Regions from separate parts of the Vibrio sp. 1580 genome, predicted to be linked through region 1. Evidence: predicted binding sites of a transcription regulator. Region 1 holds the regulator's gene; each other region holds the start of a gene.

What was found. The regulator CRP, encoded in region 1, controls carbon source genes, mostly activating them, when cyclic AMP is high. The targets are predictions, from matches to a motif close to TGTGANNNNNNTCACA.
Region 2: R7093_RS06460 (glycogen/starch/alpha-glucan phosphorylase) is a predicted target of CRP. The motif match lies at 4,620-4,635, and genes of this name have one in related genera.
Region 3: deoD (purine-nucleoside phosphorylase) is a predicted target of CRP. The motif match lies at 2,244-2,259, and genes of this name have one in related genera.

Annotation. Positions count from the first base shown of each region.
Region 1 is NZ_JAWOVT010000021.1:28,862-35,849, forward strand. Features, by position in the region: gene astD (succinylglutamate-semialdehyde dehydrogenase) at 1-1,082, shown strand, start outside; gene R7093_RS22240 (DUF1338 domain-containing protein) at 1,331-2,122, shown strand; gene crp (cAMP-activated global transcriptional regulator CRP) at 2,259-2,891, opposite strand; gene R7093_RS22250 (phosphoribulokinase) at 3,132-4,001, opposite strand; gene R7093_RS22255 (YheU family protein) at 4,127-4,339, opposite strand; gene R7093_RS22260 (hydrolase) at 4,373-5,380, opposite strand; gene R7093_RS22265 (TIGR02444 family protein) at 5,468-5,956, opposite strand; gene R7093_RS22270 (ABC transporter ATP-binding protein) at 5,953-6,988, opposite strand, start outside.
Region 2 is NZ_JAWOVT010000003.1:259,719-266,706, reverse strand. Features, by position in the region: gene malQ (4-alpha-glucanotransferase) at 1-1,785, opposite strand, end outside; gene R7093_RS06460 (glycogen/starch/alpha-glucan phosphorylase) at 1,903-4,356, opposite strand; gene malT (HTH-type transcriptional regulator MalT) at 5,091-6,988, shown strand, end outside.
Region 3 is NZ_JAWOVT010000003.1:413,709-420,696, reverse strand. Features, by position in the region: gene phrB (deoxyribodipyrimidine photo-lyase) at 1-216, opposite strand, end outside; gene R7093_RS07195 (MerR family transcriptional regulator) at 239-1,039, opposite strand; gene R7093_RS07190 (YbgA family protein) at 1,029-1,979, opposite strand; gene deoD (purine-nucleoside phosphorylase) at 2,378-3,088, shown strand; gene R7093_RS07180 (hypothetical protein) at 3,159-4,628, shown strand; gene R7093_RS07175 (hypothetical protein) at 4,795-6,279, shown strand; gene R7093_RS07170 (GGDEF domain-containing protein) at 6,263-6,988, shown strand, end outside.

The sequences.
Region 1 (6,988 bases):
ACCAAATCGTATTGCGCCACCGCCCATTGGGCGTGATGGCGGTGTTTGGTCCTTACAACTTCCCAGGCCACCTACCAAATGGTCACATTGTGCCTGCGCTACTGGCTGGTAACACGGTAGTCTTCAAACCGTCTGAGCAAACGCCATGGACGGGTGAATTGGCAATGAAGCTATGGGAAGAAGCCGGTCTGCCGAAAGGCGTGATTAACCTTGTTCAGGGCGCGAAAGAAACTGGTATCGCGCTCGCTGACGCAAAAGGCATCGATGGCGTACTGTTTACGGGTAGCGCAAATACGGGGCATGTATTACACCGTCAATTTGCGGGTCAACCGGGCAAGATGCTCGCACTAGAAATGGGTGGTAATAACCCGATGGTGATCTCTGATAAATATGGTGATTTGGATGCCACGGTTTACACCATCATCCAGTCAGCGTTTATCAGTGCTGGGCAGCGTTGTACGTGTGCTCGTCGTTTGTATGTGCCATTGGGTGAAAAAGGCGATGCGCTTATCACCAAACTCGTTGAAGCGACACGCAATATTCGCGTAGACCAACCATTTGCAGAACCTGCGCCATTTATGGGACCGCAAATTTCGGTCGCGGCAGCCAAGTTTATTCTTGATGCACAAGCTAATCTACAGTCTCTTGGCGGTGAAAGCTTGATTGAAGCGAAAGCAGGAGAGGCGGCGTTTGTTTCTCCTGGCATCATTGATGTAACGAACATTGCTGAGTTACCAGATGAAGAATACTTCGGCCCACTTCTGCAAGTGGTGCGTTACGAAGGGTTAGACAAAGCCGTGGCGCTAGCAAACGATACGCGCTTTGGCTTATCTGCTGGTTTGGTCTCAACCGACGACCAAGAATGGGAATACTTCGTTGACCACATTCGTGCAGGTATCGTGAACCGTAACCGCCAGCTCACTGGTGCAAGCGGTGATGCGCCATTTGGTGGTCCGGGGGCGTCGGGTAACTTGCGCCCAAGCGCTTACTACGCAGCAGATTACTGTGCGTACCCAATGGCATCAATGGAAGGTCAAGAGACTGTCTTGCCTGCAACATTGAGTCCAGGTGTAGCGCTATAAGTTTTAATAATAGAGTCGCAACTATGCATTGCGGCTCACCTTGCCGGCGCATCATTTAGGTATGGGTTGTAGTGATCGTTGGCAGAACACGAAAAGTGAGCAAAGACTCGGAAAAGCGTGTTGACTGACTGGCATTTACCGTCACAGGTTGATGGTTGCTCGTTCATTATTCTGGACAACTTTTGTTGTGAACGAGCAGCCAACTTCCGCTTACCTTTAAACTCTACATCTCGTAACAAGGAGTCGTTATGACGCCCGATGTGTTATTTGAATCGCTATGGCAAGATTACATTCAACGTCTTTGCCCTTCGGCTGCTAAAGTGCATCAGCTGCTTCAAGAAGATGAGCCTCTGATTAATGATCATATAGCTTTACGTACCTTCAATATCGCGCCTCTTGGTATTGAAACTCTAGCTAAGCCATTTGTAGCTATTGGTTACAAGGCGTGTGGTGATTACGTTTTCGAAAGCAAAAAGCTGGTTGCTAAGCACTATGAGCACCCAGATCCGAAGCAACCTAAAGTATTTATTAGTGAGCTAAAAGTTGAAGAGTGCTCGTCTGAGCTACAAGAGATTGTGAAAAATTTGGTGGCACAAGTCGATGCTGACAAGCTGAACGATAGCGCATTCTTACATGGTGGACGCTTGTGGGATTTAAGCTTTGCTGATTACCAAACGTTGGCTAAAGAAAGTGAGTACGCATCTTGGCTTGCGGCGCATGGTTACGGAGCAAACCACTTCACGGTGAGCGTTAACCAGCTCAATGAATATGAAGAAGTGAAGCAGGTAAACGATCATCTGCGTACCGCTGGGTTTACCATTAATGAAAATGGTGGTGAAGTGAAGGGCACTCCTGAGGTGTTGCTAGAGCAGTCATCGACCATGGCAGATAAAGTAGCGGTTCGTTTTAGCGAAGGCACTGAAATTATCCCTGGCGGGTTTTATGAATTTGCTAAGCGCTATCCGATGGAAAATGGTGATTTGTACCCAGGTTTCGTGGCCGCTTCAGCTGACAAAATCTTTGAAAGTACGAATGGCTAAGTTTTAGGGTTAACCTGTTAAGCTTACTCATTAGTGTTCGCTGCACCCTATCTCATTTGGTCATGAGTAAATAAAAAGCCACCAATGTTGCCATTGGTGGCTTTTATAATTTTGTTCGTGTCACTCTAGTTCGAGATTAACGAGTACCGTAAACCACGATGGTTTTACCGTGAGCAGAGATTAGGTTCTGCTCTTCTAGCATCTTCAAGATACGACCTACTGTCTCACGAGAACAGCCAACAATTTGACCGATTTCTTGACGAGTGATCTTGATTTGCATGCCGTCTGGGTGAGTCATTGCGTCTGGTTGTTTTGCAAGGTTCAGAAGCGTCTGAGCGATACGACCAGTTACGTCTAGGAACGCCAGGTCACCCACTTTTTGGCTAGTTACTTGAAGACGACGAGCCATCTGCGCAGAAAGACGCATTAGGATGTCTGGGTTTACTTGGATAAGCTGACGGAACTTCTTGAAAGAAATTTCAGCAACTTCACAAGGAGATTTAGCACGAACCCAAGCTGTGCGCTCTTGGTCTTCCTCGAATAGACCAAGTTCACCAATAAAGTCTCCTTGGTTTAGGTAAGAAAGGATCATCTCCTTACCTTCTTCGTCTTTGATAAGAACCGCAACAGAACCTTTAACGATGTAGTACAAAGTTTCTGCCTTTTCGCCCGCGTGAATTAGCGTGCTCTTTGAAGGGTACTTATGAATATGACAGTGTGAAAGAAACCACTCTAATGTTGGGTCGGTTTGAGGTTTACCTAGAACCATAATATCTCACTTCCTCTGCAGGGTACGCTTGCGCTATCCATATTTTAGCTAAGCCTGAATTAGGCCTACTAGAATAAGAGCACTTTTTATATGCTGCAAGCTCTCTTGTGTTTCGGTAAGAAATAGTATCCTTTTTCGAAAACGATTTCTTGATTTTAATCGTGCCATGATTGAGATTTTGTAAGCAAAACTGTGCACATGATCACGGTATGAAAAGTAAACATCTTCGCAGGCAGGTTTTTAGCCAATTTTCCCTGTTTCGATGAGCTGTTGTAGGATAGGCCGAACTATGAGCTCCATTGCAAAGCTCATCTTACCGCCGGGTACGACAATCGTGTTGTGGCGTGACATGAATGAGCCATCAATCATGGCCAGCAGATATGGGAAGTCGACATTCTTGATACCGCGTAGGCGAATCACCACAAAACTCTCATCCAAACTAGGGATGCCTTTTGCATTAAGTGGGTTGGAAGTGTCAACGGTCGGTACGCGCTGGAAGTTGATGTGAGTACGAGAAAACTGCGGAGTGATATAGTTGAGGTAATCGTCCATGGATCGCACGATTGAGTCCATTACCGCTTCACGCGAATGGCCGCGATCGCGAGTGTCACGTACGAATTTTTGTATCCACTCTAAGTTCACAATCGGCACCATGCCGATTAAGAAATCCACATGTTGAGCAACATTAACATCTCCATCGACCACGCCACCATGTAACCCTTCATAAAACAGCACGTCGCTGTTTTCGGGTAAGTCTTGCCACGGTGTAAACGTGCCTGGCATTTGATTGTAGGGAACCGCTTCGTCAAACGTGTGCAGATAACGGCGCACGCTGCCAGTGCCGTCATGCCCGAACTTACGGAAAAACTCTTCTAATCCCGGGAAGTCATTAGCTTGTGGGCCAAAGTAGCTAATGTGTCGACCTTGCTCGCGGGCTTTGCGAATTTCGATGTCCATTTCTGGGCGAGTAAAGCGATGGAAGCTATCGCCTTCAACCCATGCGGGTTTAACGTTCATCATATTGAACATTTTACGGAAGGCTTCAGATGTAGTGGTCGTGCCGGCACCGGACGAACCAGTAACCGCAATAATTGGGTGTTTAGCTGACATGACAAACCTTGTCGAAAATTACTTACCTGTAATGTGCAGTAGAGTTACTACTGCACGGTCGATATCCCACTATAGCACGTAACAATACCTTGTCATCGAGTGGGATACGGTAAAATGTGAAGGGTCTAAAATTTTGTTTTATGCTGAATATCGACGGTTTCGTGTAGCTCAGAGAACACGATAACCGCTTCACCTTTTTCCAATTGAGCTTTAACTTGATCAATTTTGTCATGCAAAGAAACCTCGACGGTTCCGTAATCCGTTCCTTCGCGTAAGACGAATTCACGAATTAAGTTTTCCAATGTTTCCGGCGCAATGTCTTGCCATGGAATGATCATAAATACCTCTAACTTTTATGATGAGCGGCTAGTTTACTGCGTTCGTTGCTTGGATACAGCAGAAAGGTAATCTGCGGCGATACTTTCGTAATACGCGGGCAGCGCTTCCTCCAACCAAAACTTAGGTTTTAACGCCGTTCCTGTTAGGAAGCCAACATGGCCACCGTGTTCAAAGAGACGGTAATCAATGTTATCTGGCAAAACAAACTTCGGTATCACATCATCGGTCATGAACGGATCGTCTTTGGCATGGATGATCAGTGTGGGTAGCGTGATTTGCTGTAGTTTACTTAAGCCAGAACATTGATCGTAATAATCTTGTGCGTCTTTAAAGCCGTGCAGTGGTGCCGTGATCAAATCATCGAATTCATACAATCGTGTGACACGTTTTATTGAGTTGTAGGACAAAGCGAGCTCGCCATGCAATAGATGATGCTTTTGTAACGCGTTACGTTTCAGTGAAGAAAGCAGATAACGGCGATACACTTTCGAAAAGCCTTGTTCAATACGGTTTGCACACGCCGCTAGGTCTAAAGGCGCTGAGATAATAGTCGCTGCATTCAAAAAAGGGTGGTCTTTATATTGGGCTAAATAATTCGCCAACATGTTACCGCCAAGAGAAATACCAACCGCAACTTTGGGGTTATCAGGAAAACGTTGTTCAAGGTGCTCTAGGAAGTAACGAGCATCCGTCACTTCACCCGAGTGGTAAGCTCGTGCTTTTTTGTTTGGTTTACCGCTGCAGCCACGAAAATGCATCATCACCGACAGCCATCCAGATTGAGCAAATGCATTCATTAACCCATTGGCATAAGGGCTATAGAAGCACCCCTCTAACCCATGAAATAAAACAAAAATCGGCTTTTTTTGTGCAGGCTCTTGGGTTGGGTCCTCGCTCCACGCGAGATCGAGAAAGTCGCCATCGGATGTATCGAGGGTTTGCCAAATCGGCGTAAATAACGCTTTTTTGCGAATAAAACGCGGCAAAAGCGTTTGGAGATGCGGGTTTTTGATCCCGGCGGCTGCGAAAAATTGTGTCATACCTAACTGCTCTTATGCGGTCCTTCGGTGTCCGTTGAAGAACTTATTAATATAATCCTTTATAAAGATTATAGGTATTCTACAGATTTATGGGCGTTTTGGTGGTTGAATGTTTGGCACCGGAATAGCAAAGGCTTGCTGCAAATGCTCCCCACCGAGTTGACGACAGTATCTCAACGTCAGTGGGTCACCATCATTTTTGAGTAGTGTAAGTGAGTTAATGCAGTCCACCAAATCCGCTTGTTGCTGCTTTTCTAGTTGCAGCTCAAACTGCAAGGTCTCACGATACAAAGCGTCATTGACTTGAGACTTAAGGTGGCGACGAAGGTCGCGAAAGGAGTGAAGTAAAGTTTCGCTTCTACCTAGACAGTCTTGCACCAAGGGCCAGTCTTTTTCTTGGAAAATGAGTTGCTGCTCATCGAGCCATCTGAGCAGCAGGAGTAGGTTCACGTTACCGTGGTAGTTGTTCTGTAATGATAAACACGCCTCTTTCACTTCTCGCACACCATAAAATTGCAGACTAAACTGCCAAAGGTGTTCTAGGGTGAGTGTGTATTCAGCGTGTTGATTACTCATTGATTAAACTCTAGCTCCATCTGCTCCAATGTTTCTTGAGCAGACATCCATTCCATTTCAATTTCTTCGAGCTCAGCCTTACTAGAAGCTTGAAGTGCCAGCACTTGGTTAAGTTTAGCTTTATTTTCGGCCGCATACAGTGAGTTCTCCGCCAATTGTTCTTCAGCTTCGGCCAGTGCAGCACCTAACTTATCCATTTTATTTTCTAGTTGTGTCAGCGTTTTGCGAATTGGCGCTGTCTGTTTTCGAAATTCTGCATCGCGACGTTTCTGCTCTTTTTTCGCTGCCGCGCTGTTGGCGCTATCTTTGGCTGGCTGTGCGGCTTGTGCTTCTTTGCGTTCCGCTCTTTGTTGCTCGGTTAACCACTTGTAGTAGTCGTTTAAGTCACCATCGAACGGCGCAACTTGACGATCATGCACCAAGTACAAGTCATCGGTTGTAGCACGCAATAGGTAACGGTCGTGCGAAACAATCACCATTGCACCTTCGAACGTTTGCAGTGCCATCGTCAATGCTTGGCGCATGTCCAAGTCTAAGTGGTTGGTCGGTTCATCAAGTAGCAACAGGTTTGGCTTTTGCCACACAATTAAAGCCAATACCAAACGGGCTTTTTCGCCACCAGAAAACGGCGCAACTTTTTCTAGTGCTTTGTCACCTTGGAAGCCAAAGCTACCTAGGTAATCACGTAGCTGCTGTTCGGTTTGATCGGGTGCGATTTGCATCATGTGTTGCAGCGGCGTTTCTTCAGGGTGAAGCGTTTCTAACTGGTGCTGAGCGAAGTAACCAATTTTCACGCCTTGTGAGTAAGTTAGGTCACCACCTTGCGCGTTAAGTTCACCAGAGAGCAGCTTGATTAAGGTCGATTTACCCGCACCATTACGGCCGAGTAGACCAATACGACTGCCAGGAACCAAGTTCAAGCGGATCTTCTCTAAGATCAGGTTGTCACCGTAACCTGCAGATACTTCATCCATCATCATGATTGGGTTTGGCAGCGCAGCTGGCTCACGGAATTGGAAGCTAAATGGGTTA
Region 2 (6,988 bases), on a different contig from region 1:
CAAGTCATCACAGTGCCAGAAACCGCGTAGTGTTGGCATATCGTGCGTACACAGCGCAGCCATAGACTGCTCAGCGTAGTGCTTCGGAGAAATAAAACCGCCGTCGTCTTTTGATGTTTCGAAGAAGAAGACTTTGTACGAATGCACACCCGCATCACGAAGGATATCAACGATTTCATCAGGTACAGTACCCAAGTCTTCACCGATTACAGAACACTGATGACGGTGAGATTCCAACGCTAGGATGGCTAGCATGTCTTCAACTGGGTAGTACAGGTATGCGCCTTCTGTCGCTTTCTCGCCTTTTGGAATCCACCAAAGACGAAGCAGGCCAAGTACGTGGTCGATACGCAATGCTCCACAATGCTTCATGTTAGCACGTAGCAATTTGATGTAAGCGTCGTAGCCAGTCGCTTCTAAAACCTGAGGGTTAAGCGGAGGCAGACCCCAGTTTTGGCCTAGTGGACCAAGTACATCTGGTGGTGCACCGATGCTTGCATCCAATACTAGCGCGCCTTCATCAGCCCATGTTTCACTACCAGAATCAGCAACACCAACCGCAAGGTCACGGTATAAACCCACAGCCATGCCTTTTTCTTCGGCTAGCGCTTGCGCTTCTTTGATTTGATCGTCTGCGATCCATTGCAGGTACATGTACAAGTGAACACGATCTTGGTTGTCCTTAATGTACTTCTGAGTACCAGCTGCGTCGAATGTGCGGTATTTCTCAGGGAATACTGGCCAGCCCCACATGTTTGCATCTTCTGCATGTAAATCAGCATGAAGTGCATCGAATGCAGCTTGATGTAGCAAGCTGTCGCCGCCTTTTTCAACAAAGTCCAAGAAGGCACGAGCGCGATCGGTGTTCTTGTCTAAATGGCGAGCTTTAAACTCACTGAATAGCAGCGGAAGAACGCTCATTTTTAGCTGCGAAACTTCGGTGTAATTCACCCAATGAGAGTCTCGCGCTTTTTGTAGACGTTGTTGGAACTCTGCGCTACCCACTCGCTGTTGTGCTTCTGCACTAAGCGCGAACTCAGGTACAGAGCTTACGTCGATGTACATGATGTTCAACCAACGACGAGAAGACGGGCTGTATGGGCTTGCCCCTTCTGGATTCGCAGGGAACAGCGAGTGAATAGGGTTCAAGCCAATGAAGTCACCGCCACGAGAGGCAATATCACTCACCAGTTGTTTTAGGTCGCCAAAATCACCGATGCCCCAGTTATGCTGAGTACGCAGTGTGTAAAGCTGGATACTAGGACCCCATAGCTTTTTGTGTTGGTTTAGATCGTCTTGTTTGAAACACGCTTTCGGCGTAATGATCAATGACATCTCGTAAGGTGTTTTACGACGCTTACGACTGATGATCAGTTTGTGATAACCCCAAGCCAAGTTCTTTGGCAATGCAAACACTAGAGGGCCACCCTCAGCACGCTCATCACGAACAATTTGGGACTGAAGATAGCCTTCAAGTACCTCTCCTTGTTCTGTTTCTAAACGCCAGCTGAATTCACTCTCACGAGCACTCGTACCTAGGTTTAGTTCCACTTCGACTGGTTCGCCGTCGCGTAAAACAAGAACAGGGGCTAGTACGTCTTTTTTATGTTTCTTTTCAGCAGAAGCCAGTAGTTTTTCATCACTGCTAGTATCGTAGCCAAGCGAAGCGAGCAAGCGGCGTAGCGTCTCCTCAGACACTTTAGCCTCATCTCCCCAAGCACTGACATAGCTATCAGCCAATCTCGCCATTTCCGCGACTTTCTTTAATGCTGTTTGTTCTTTCATCGCTTTCTCCGAAGGTAATACCAACACCTTCCATGTAGGGTTTTATTGTTATCAATAACTTCTTTTGGAAAATGACCAAAGGTAGCGCTTGGCTACCTTGGTCTTAACTAGGTTCTATTAGCGTTTCACCGCTTCAAGTTTCCAGATATTGTTCACGTAGTCGCGGATTGAGCGGTCTGACGTGAACTTGCCAACAAGGGCGGTATTAAGAATGGCCTTCTTCGCCCAGCCAGCTTGATCTTTATATTGTTCGCTCATGTCTTCGTGCGCTTTCACGTAAGATGCAAAGTCCGCAAGACATAAGTACGGGTCACCGCCGTCTAGTAGGCTGTCATACGTTGCACGCAGTAAGCCTGGTTGACCTGGTGTGAACTCTTCACCCAATAGCAAGTCCATTGACGCTTTGAGTAGGTGATCCGCATTGTAGTAATCAAATGGGTTGTAACCTTGAGCTTTCAGCGCTTTCACACCTTCAACATCTAGACCGAAGATGTAGATGTTCTCATCGCCTACTTCCTCACGAATCTCAACGTTTGCACCATCCATTGTACCGATAGTTAGCGCACCGTTTAGCGCCATCTTCATGTTACCTGTACCTGATGCTTCTTTACCCGCTAGCGAGATTTGTTGAGAAACGTCAGCCGCAGGGATAATGATTTCAGCCATGCTCACGCGGTAGTCAGGGATGAATACCACTTTCAGCTTGTTACCGATGCGAGGATCGTTGTTCACCTTGTCTGCAATCTTGTTGATTGCGAAGATGATTTCTTTCGCTAGGTGGTAACCCGGTGCTGCTTTTGCTGCGAAGAACACAACGCGTGGCGTACACTCAAAACCTGGTTCATTAAGAATACGGTGGTACAGAGACAGTACGTGTAGCAAGTCTAGATGCTGACGTTTGTACTCGTGCAGACGCTTGATTTGGACATCGAAGATTGCATTAGTATCGAGCTCGATACCCATGTTCTCTTTCACCCAAGTTGCTAGGCGTTCTTTGTTCTCTTTCTTCACTGCCATGAATTCTTTTTGGAATGTCGCGTCAGTAGCGTACTTCGCAATACCTTCAAGTTGCTCTAGTTTCGCTGGCCATTCTGGGCCGACTTTCTCAGTGATAAGCTGAGACAGACCTGGGTTACAGAACTTCAACCAGCGACGTGGCGTAATACCGTTCGTTACGTTGTGTAGACGTGTCGGGTACATTTCGTGGAACTCTGGGAATAGGTCTTTCTTAACCAATTCAGAGTGAAGTGCTGCTACACCGTTTACTGCGTAAGAGCCGATTACACATAGGTTTGCCATGCGAACCATGCGGTGGAAACCTTCTTCGATGATAGAAAGCTTCTGTTGCTTCGCGACATCACCCGGCCACATTGCACGTACGTCTTGTAGGAAGCGGTGGTTGATCTCGTAAATGATCTCCATGTGACGTGGTAGCAGGTGCTGGATTAGCGACTCTGGCCATGTCTCTAGTGCTTCTGGAAGTAGCGTGTGGTTGGTGTACGCAAATGTCTTAGAGCTGATTTCCCAAGCCGCTTCCCAAGCTAAACCTTTTTCATCCATCAGGATGCGCATTAGTTCAGGAATCGCAATCGTTGGGTGTGTATCGTTAAGCTGGATAGTCTCTTGCTTAGGTAGATCCGCTAGCGAGTAGCCCGCAGCTTCGTGGCGACGTAGGATGTCACGTACAGACGCTGCTGAGTGGAAGTACTGCTGCATTAGACGCAGTGTTTTACCTTTCTCGTGGTTGTCATTCGGGTAAAGCACTTTAGTGATGTTACCTGCGTCGATCAGTGCGTGCTGAGCTTCGAAGTAATCACCATTGTTAAAGCTTGCTAGTGAGAATGGTGCAATCGCCTGACATTCCCAAAGACGTAGCGGGTAAACCGTGTCTGATTCGTAACCCACAATTGGAAGATCCCAAGGCATTGCTCTTACTGTCATGCCTGGTACCCATTTGCGAACCTCTTTACCGTTCTCGTTAATCACTTCAACGTGACCGTAGAAACCGATCTCTTGCGCAAGTTCTGGACGCGCAATTTCCCAAGGGTAGCCTTCTACACCGCGCCATGCGTCAGGTGCTTCTTGCTGGCGACCATCTTTGAATGACTGTTTAAATAGACCGTATTCGTAATGTAAACCATAGCCGACAGTTGGGAATTCTTGTGCCGCACATGAATCCATGAAACACGCAGCCAGACGACCAAGGCCACCGTTACCCAATGATGGGTCGCGCTCTTCTTCTAGCAGATCAGTTAGGTTGTAACCTAGTTCAGCCATTGCTTCTGTTACTTGTTCGTACAGACCCATGCTGATTAGGTTGTTACCAGTCAAACGACCGATAAGGAATTCTAGCGAAAGGTAGTTAACGCTCTTCGCACTTTTAATGCGTGGATCTTCTTCTGTCGCAAGCAAATCTAGAGTAGTAAATTCAGCCAGAGCATGCCCCATTGCTAGGTACCATGCGCGGCTGTCTGCGTTTTCAATCGTATGAGCGTAAGTTACAGATAGGTGTTTCTTTACGCTTTCTTGGAACGACTTCTTGTCAAATTGTTTTTGTTGAGTAGGTTTCATTACGAAATTCTCACGTCTTTTGGTAATTCATCTGCCATACATCGTGCATTTACCTCTGTGAATAAACATCCTCCTAATTCTCATCCTTTGAAGGAGGAGGGCTGAGGGCGTAGAGGGGGTACCATTGCTAGGTTAGTGATCCAAATCTCAACAAAGTGAACTTTGCACCAGTTCTTAGTGATTTTGATCACAATGGAATGTGAGAAAGGTTAAAACCCGTTCATGACGCTTTTTATAGTCCACTCATCTGATGATGTGAAAATTGTAATATCGGTCACATTAACTCGGTCAGCGTAGAAGAACTTTTCGTAATCTATGTGCAACGCGATCTTAACGCTAACGAAACAAACGATATTTAAGTGACGACAATCACAAATAAAGGGCGTAGCTGATGGTAAATCCATCAACCCTTGAGAATTAGGAAGTGGATCAAAGTAACGAACATTTCTGATGTCGTAACATCCCACTCAGCTCACAGGATTGTACGCTTTTTATACAAACTAGAATTAGGCGATGTGAGTTATTTCTAGTTTTCGCTAGCTTTTATATCTAAGTGACCGTATGGAATGGTTTTTCAGACGGACGCAAGCCCCAACAGTAGCGACATTATCCGGCATTCAAACAGTGTTTTTGATGCTGATGACATCATTCAGTAAGACGGCTTTCAAGGGGGCTTTACTAGAATGATCACGTTGCTGTCATTTGGGTATACATAAATAAGGACATAACTACTAATGTGGATTCCATCTAAGCTTACTCGACCAGGACGCCTGCACAATGCCATCGTGCGCCCACGAGTGTTGGACTTACTACAGCAAGCGCCTTACTACAAATTGGTTTTATTCCGCTCCCCAGCAGGTTACGGAAAAACAACAATGGCAGCGCAGTGGCTATCCGATAAGCCAAACGTCGGTTGGTACAGCATTGATGACAGCGATAACGACGGCTTTCGCTTTGTAAACTATCTGCTTCAAGCATTAAACAAAGCCACCAACTTCAGTTGCGCTAACGCACAAAAACTGGCGGAAAAACGTCAGATCTCGTCTTTACGCTCCCTATTTAGCGAAGTATTCGCTGAAATGGCTGACTTTCATCAAGAGTGCTACGTGGTGCTTGATGACTACCATTTAATCACGAATGATGAAATCCATGAATCCATGCGTTTCTTTTTAAAGCACATGCCAGACAACCTCACCGTTGTGGTAACCAGTCGTGCAGCGCCGCCTCTGGGCACTGCAAACTTACGTGTTCGTGATTTAATGATCGAAATCGGCAACGAGATGTTGGCGTTTGATACCGAAGAAACAACTCGCTTCTTTAACCAGCGTATCGCCGATGGTATTGATGAAGACATGGCGAACAGCCTAAGAACCTATGTTGAAGGTTGGCCATCGGCGATGCAGTTGATCGCATTGCAAGCCCAACATCAAAACCGCACATTGGCACAAACCGTAGAGTCGGTATCGCAGTTCAATCACGCGCACTTGTGGGATTACTTGGTCGAAGAAGTGTTTGACTTACTCGATCACGAAACTCGTCACTTTTTAATGCAAGTATCCGTGCTTGACCACTTCAATGATGAGCTAGTGTTTGCCCTTACCCAACGCGAAGATGCACTGGGAATGATTGAATCGCTTAACCGTTACGGCTTATTCATTTATCCGCTCGAAGGGGAACAGAACTGGTTCCGATTCCATAACTTATTTGGCGAGTTTTTGTCTCATGAGCGCCAAGCTCGTATTCCTCAGCAAGAAAAAGATCTCCACCGCAATGCTGCTATCGCTTGGTTACAGCAAAAAGCACCACACCAAGCGATTCATCATGCACAAAAATCGAATGATAAGGACTTAGTGGTAGAGATCCTAAACGAATTCGGCTGGAAGATGTTTAACCAAGGCGAACTCAGCACGCTGGAAAGCTCAATTAACAAGTTGGACGATGATCTGTTGTTCAGCCACCCAAAACTTACGATGCTCCGAGCATGGTTGGCTCAAAGTCAGCATCGTTATAACCAAGTGGGCCACCTGCTTGAAGAAGCGGAAGAGGAACACAAAAAGCGTAACATTGCGTTAGATATTCATTATCAAGGTCAAGCAAACGCGTTGCTTGCTCAAGTGGCTATCAACAGTAACCAGCCAGAAAAAGCTCTCGAATTAGCGGAGTTAGCGCTTAGCCAACTTGATAACACAATTTACCGTAGCCGAATTGTGGCGACTTCGGTTGTTGGTGAAGTTAACCACGTGCTAGGTAAACTAGACCGTGCTTTGCCGATGATGCAACAAACTGAAAAGCTAGCTCGTCAGTATCAGGTATATCACCAAGCGTTATGGGCAATATTGCAGCAAAGCGAGATTTTAATTGCACAAGGTTACGTGCAAGCTGCCTTTGAACTACAAGATTCCGCATTTCGTCTGATTGAAGATCAGCAGCTTCAGCATGTTCCTCTTCATGAATTTTTGCTGCGTATTCGCGCGCAAGTACTTTGGTGCTGGAACCGACTTGATGAAGCGGAAGAATGCGCGTACAAAGGTCTGCAAATTCTCGAAAACCATTCACCAAGCAAGCACTTACATAGCTATTCGATGTTGGCGCGTATTGCGATTGGACGCGGTGAATTAGACAAAGCCGGTAA
Region 3 (6,988 bases), on a different contig from region 1:
GTACAAAAAGGGAATATTAAGGCTTTCAAGCTCCTCGTTAAGACAAGCTAAGCGACGAGCAATGAGGTCTGCCTGCATCGGCGCCATATGATGCTCCCGCCACTGCTCTGGCGTCGCGATAAAGCAAGCGACGACAGGCTGACCTGAATCCAATGCCGCTTTGAGTGCCGTGTGGTCTAACGTACGTAAGTCACGTCGAAACCATACTAAAATCATGGTAGCTCCTATCTTTTGTCTACTAAGTTAGGTGTAATTTCTCTATCACTTCAGAGCACCCCATCCGATCACCTAACTGTGCGTGAAGCATTTTGATGGACGCTACTTGTTTAGCAGCTAGCGCTTTGTTGGAGAAAAGGTAGATAAACGAACCATTTTCAACGACCTCGTGATCTAGTAGACCAGAAACATCATCAACCTTATCGATCAAAGTCGTGTGATACCCTTGTTCGCAAAGCTTCGCTGCTTGAATCCAACTCTCAGACTCTCTGTTTTGTTCAAAGCTAATGAGCAGACACTTTCCTTTGGAAGCGGCTTTGTTTTCAGAATCGATAACAAGGGCAAGTCGAGTGATCAAACAAGTCTGAAATAACCCTACTTGTAAAGATCGCAGCGATCCTTTCACCATGTCTAGCGCATCAAATACTGGGCTAATAAACTGATCAATAACGAGTTTTAGTGGATACTCTTTAAGAACAGAGGCAAGTAAACTCTCTGCTTTTCCTCGATTCAGGGTAGACAGCGCAAGCAGCATGTTTTCAACTTCTTCGAGTGTGCGAACCTCGTTTTTGACTTCGACATCGGCGCTTTTTCCTAGCAGCCCCTTCACTTTACCAATCGAAATCCCCTTCGCGAGCCAGCTCTGGACTTCGCGAATCGTATCGAGATCTTGCTGGCTATAAAGTCTGTGTCCTTTTTCAGTTCGCTGAGGTTGGATCAAGTTGTATCTTCGTTGCCAAGCTCTCAGCGTAACTGGTTTTACACCCGTGATTTCTGCGACATCTCGGATCGCGTATAGTTTTTCTTCTGAACTACAAACCATAGCGTAATCTCATCTCCTGCGGATACGGTTCTAAAAACTTCTGTTTTGCTAAATATTCGTCTGGGTAAGTATTTAAGTAATGCTTAATCAATGTAAGTGGTGCTAGCAGAGGCAGCATTCCGATACGGTAGTCGTGAATCACTGTCGCTAACTCTTCTTTTTCTTCTTTAGTTAGTGAGCGTTTGAAGTACCCTTGTAAATGCATCAACACATTTGTGTTATTTTTGCGGCTAGCCCGATTCGTTAACGCCTTCATCAGTCCTAAACGATACTCTTGGTAAAAGTCTTCAATTTCATAATTAGCGACATCGGCAACTAAGCGGCCAAGGGATCGGTATGACTCTGGGTGGTGTGCCATTAACGTCAGTTTGTAGCGCGAATGAAAGTCGATGATTTTGCCACGAGTAGGCTCACCATCCATCGAGTCGTAAAAGTCATTTAGACAAAATACTCGAGTAATAAAATTTTCTTTCAATACAGGGTCGTTAAGTCTGCCATCCTCTTCAACAGGCAACCAAGGCATTTTTTGCATCAATGTTTGTGTATACAAGCCAACACCTTCTTTCGCAGCACTGTTCTTGCTGTAAACCTTGACTCGCTCCATGCCACAAGTTGGTGACTTGGCACAAACGATGTAACCACAAAGCTGCTCGCTTTGAAGTTCATCTACTTTATTGGCCGAGTAAGTGAGCATATTGTCGGTATGATCATTTTCTGGATTTTTGGTTTCAACCAATGCAACACGCTCTTCATTAGAAACAAGACGAATGGTTGGACGGGGTACTGGCATACCTACGCCGACTTCAGGGCATACCGAAACAAAGTCAAAATACGGGCTGAGCTCTTTAGTCACAAAGTTGCTCACCTTATGACCAGAGTCAAAACGCACTCGTTCACCCAAAACACACGAACTGATACCTACTTTGATTGAAGATTCCATGATGACGCATCCCTATACAAAAAGTTTTGTTGTATAACTTATAGCAAGCCTTTCCAGATTGTACAAGAAAATAAGTTGTACAATTTAATCGTTTTACTTCACTCGAAAGTATTTCGATCAACCAGCTTTCAGAAAAAAGTTTGGCCCAAAAACAAAGAATTTGTGCGCGCAATCGACAAACTGCTCAAAAGCAAATCGATTGCTCTTTTAGTTTCAACAGATTTAGTTATCAATAGGAGTTGCAGTTTCTAAATGCGTGGTTTTTGTGACTAAGCTCTCAAGGGGCTACTGTACGTCCCGATATTATTGCCTCAACGAAAACGAACAAGTTCAACAGAATTGGTAATAGCGTTCTATAATAGAGGCGTTTTATCAAAACAAAACTTTGGAGAGCACTTATGGCAACCCCACACATTAACGCACAACCAGGTGATTTCGCTGAAACAGTTCTAATGCCAGGCGACCCGTTGCGCGCTAAATACATCGCTGAAACGTTCCTAGAAGATGTGAAACAAGTTTGTGACGTTCGCAACATGTTCGGCTTTACTGGCACTTATAAAGGCAAAAAAGTTTCTGTAATGGGCCACGGCATGGGTATCCCGTCTTGCTGTATCTACGTACACGAGCTAATCGCTGAATACGGCGTGAAAAACGTTATCCGTGTAGGTAGCTGTGGTGCAGTACGTGACGACGTGAAACTAATGGACGTTGTTATCGGTATGGGTGCTTCTACAGACTCTAAAGTTAACCGTATCCGTTTCAACAACCACGATTTCGCAGCAATCGCTGATTACGGTCTTCTAGAAGAAGCAGTTAACCAAGCGCGCGCTCAGGAAGTGCCTGTAAAAGTAGGTAACGTATTCTCTGCAGACCTGTTCTACACACCAGAAGCAGACATCTTCGAGAAGATGGAAAAACTAGGCATCCTAGGTGTAGACATGGAAGCGGCTGGTATCTACGGCGTAGCAGCTGACCTAGGCGCGAAAGCACTGACTATCCTGACAGTTTCTGACCACATCATCCGTGGTGAAAAACTAAGCTCAGAAGAGCGTCAGAAGTCGTTCAACGACATGATGAAAGTTGCACTAGAAACTGCAATCAACATCTAAGAACAAATAGTAAGTAATAATTTGCAGCCAGAGTTATACTGGCTGCCCGAATTATCCCGAGGGGGCGATTGTGTCTAACGGCGAACTGCCAAAAGACGCAGATGGGTTACAACTCAACTTTTGTAAAACATTGGCGTGTGACAACTTTGGATTGAGTGATGCAAAGCGTTACGTTCTGCAACATGCGAACCCTAAGCGTCCGGCGATGGTATGCCGTGAATGTGGAGCTTTCCCCCCCTTACTTAATAATCGCGATGTCGTGAACGAACTTCATCGCCTGCGGCACGTCCACAGTGACGGGTTGCCTGCTTGCCGTAATGATGATTGCGACAACTTTGGACTTTCTGTCCACACTCACAAACACCTCTATCACGCTTTCGGTTACAGTGGCGATCGCCAACGTTACCGCTGTAAAGTGTGTCAAAGTACCTTTGTCGACAAGTGGTCTGGTGCCAACAAGAAGCTTCAATTTCAAGAGAACTTGATGGGTTTATTGTTTACGGGATATTCCGTACGAGAAATCTGCCGCAAGCTTAGTATTAACCCAAAAACCTTTTACGATCATGTTGACCATATAGCTAGCCGCTGCCGCCGCAAGCTGGCAACCATTGATGCGCGCTGGGTAAACCACGCAACGCATTATGAATTGGCCTCAAACTATATTGCATTGCAACCGAACAGCAATAATGGTGTGTATTGGATTGTTTCTGGCGAAGCGCATTCTGGCTATATTCTTTGCCAGCACGTCAATTATTCCGCTGATGAAGAGCCAATCGCAACGCTCGATCATAATCCTTACGATGAGGTGTCTCGTTTTGTTTCCCAGGAGTACGTAGCGGAAGCAAGTGAGCCGCTTGCGGAACCTTCTCATCACCTCAGAGAGCGAATTGACCAAAAATACCAAACAATTTTGGCTCGCGGTAACGTAGAAGACCCTCTTGGTAATCTATCTGTATTTCATTACCCTTCAAAAGGGGCATTAGTCCGTCCGCCATACACCTCGTATGCACACTATTTGCACGTACTTGATATGTGCTGCCCAAACAAACGTGTATCTCTATACATGCCTCAAGATCCCCTACTACGTTCAGCTGCACTGAGCGTTTGTTTACCTCGTATTAAAGAGAAAAGTGTCGACTTGATGTACGTAGAAGAGGACGCTAGTTGGGACATGAGCACTCCCTTTGGCAAAGTCGATATCGCCTATATGAGTTGGTGGCGCGATCGTTGGGCAATCTCTAGTCAAAACGAAAACCACAAAGGCATTTGCTACCTCGCTGGCGATCAAAATGAGCCTGAAAAATGGTTTAACGTTGCGACAACTCGTCATGTGAAGTTTTATCAAAACCGCTTTCAGATTCTTTTCGAAAGCTTCATTAACGAGCCACGTCGCAAATTACGACCTGCTGGTATTTTACCTCTTTTAGATATATTCAGAGCTTGGCATAATTTGTGCTATCAGGATAAACAAGGTCTTACCGCTGCACAAAGGTTGGAAGTCTCTGATGCACCTTTGACAATCAAACAGCTCCTATCGTAGCTATTCTATTGGTAATTTAGATGTAGTAATTAGGGGTTGTAACGGTATACATTACGGCCCCTGATCGTTTACCAAAACGTTATCCGCATCGCTTTGGTAAAGAAACATGCATCTAACCACTTAATATTAGGTGTGATTTCCAGTTCGATAGTCATGGATGTGAACGTTGGATAAAAACCAAATTCAGCTAGAAGATGATCTCACTAAGCTTAAAGGCCAAATAAAATCGGCCCCTAAACATACCTTTAATATTGCGCAGCAATATCGTATCCGCGCGGAACAAATTTTATTTGTGGACGGAGAGATCAAAGCCTTACTCATCATGGCGCAATGCTGTTGGTGCCTAATGGATTACCGACAAGGCTTAAAACTCGTCAAAGACGCTTACAGCAAACAAACACAGCTTGAAACCGACGATCATCTCCCGGAAATTCTCCATCTTTTTGCACTCCAATATTGGGGCCAAGCAAAGTATTATTCCGCGCAACAATATTGGATTAATGCGCTCGAACAATCTGCTCTTGTTGATGATGTTGAAATTCAAATCGAATCTCTAATTGGGCTTGGTAATGTATGGCGCATCACTAATGAACACCAACTTGCCGCTTCAACTCATGAGTTAGCCGTTAAAGTGGCAAACAATGTTCGTATTGCTTGGTTAGAAGGCAAAGCGCGCATCCTATTAGCTTGGGACTATTACTTACTAAATAAGTTTGTCGAGATGCTTACGGTACTGGATGGAGCAACCGAAGTATTAAAAGATCATGATGACAGTACGTGGCAAGCCGAGATCTGGGACTTTAAAGGGTTAGCACTGCTTGGACTAGAACGCCTTGATGCGGCCGAAGAAGCCACCCAAAAAGCCCACCAGCTCGCCATTGAGCATGACCTCGTTTGGATGAAAGCACACTCTTTTATTAGCCGAGCAAGACTTGAGCTTTTGCGCCAAAATACAGACAGCGCTGCCAAGTTGCTACTTGCAGCAGAAGAGTCTGCACTCAGTTTCGACCACGGTGAGCTACTCAGCCAAATTTGCTTCCAACAATCACGAGTCGCTGAAGAACAAGGTGACTTTGAGTCTGCGTTTAACGCGTTCAAGAAATACCGTAAGCACGCACTCAAAATGCTCAAAGAACAAACTCACCGAATCAGCATGGATAAAGCAAGAGGCTCTAAACGCCAACTAGAGCAGCGAGCACGTAAGCTGATCAATCATATTCGCTCTCAACACGAATACGACCCTGAAAAGCAGTTCTCTAATGTCGTTTCTGAGACCTACTGGTGGGAACAATTAGTTTTGTTTAAAACGGAGCTCAAACGCTCTAACCACGCCATCATTATGATTCAGCATTCAAACCCCGAAGTTCTCGATGTTTGTACCGAGCTCGTTCATGCATTGACAACCTCTAGCGACCTCATCTCGAGAATTTCCAGTAACAGGCTAGCAATGTTAATTGCAGAAAAAGGTCAAGCAGCAGAAGAGGTCTACCGCACTGTCCAAGCGATGTTAGACATCTATCCATGGAAGCGACGCGGAATCAAAGGCCCGAAACCGATACTGTATTTGCAAGATATCCTGACCTTCCCATTCACGTTAGAACAGCTCGAAGAAAGTTATATTGAGGTAATGAAGAATGGAACAACTGCTTAGCAAGGTGACTGACGCAGGTATCGATCCTTCTTCCGTTTCAGGTGAAGAAGCGATTACGCTATGGGAACACATAGGGTTACATATTGCGTCAACAAACCGAGAGAAAGCGCATTGCTATATCATTAGCGCCGAGTATCGAAGAGAGATCAAACAGCTCAACGACAGCATTAGTGAATTGAAACAAGCGCTTGAGTTGCTTGTTTTACCAGAAGATGTAGAAGATATTCTTTCTGTGAAAGCAAGCTTGAGTGAGCGTTTAGTTGAAGTAGGTGACTACAATGCGGCATTAACCGAGTATGTTGCTTCAACCAATATCGCCGTCGAGTACGGCTATATTGATGAGTACGTATTGGCCATTATTGGAATGGGTAATTTATGCGATGCCTATGGGGATCACCAACGTGCATTACGTTATTATCAAAAAATAGATGCTATCGATCACGCTATTGGCAGTCGATCACTACGCCTTCGTTACAAGCTGTACATGCTTGCCTGTTATATCAGCTTGAACCGTACCGCAGACGCCAAAGAGCTGTTGAGTGAATGTGAAGAACTGAGCATTCTCGTCAGTGATAAAAACCTCGCCGCACAAATTCACCTCTACCGAGCCAAATTACATCGTCTGCAAGAAGACTACCCCAATGCGTTGCTGGCTATTTCGAATGTTCAGTATACAACGGGTAGTGCCACGACATACTGGTTATCTACG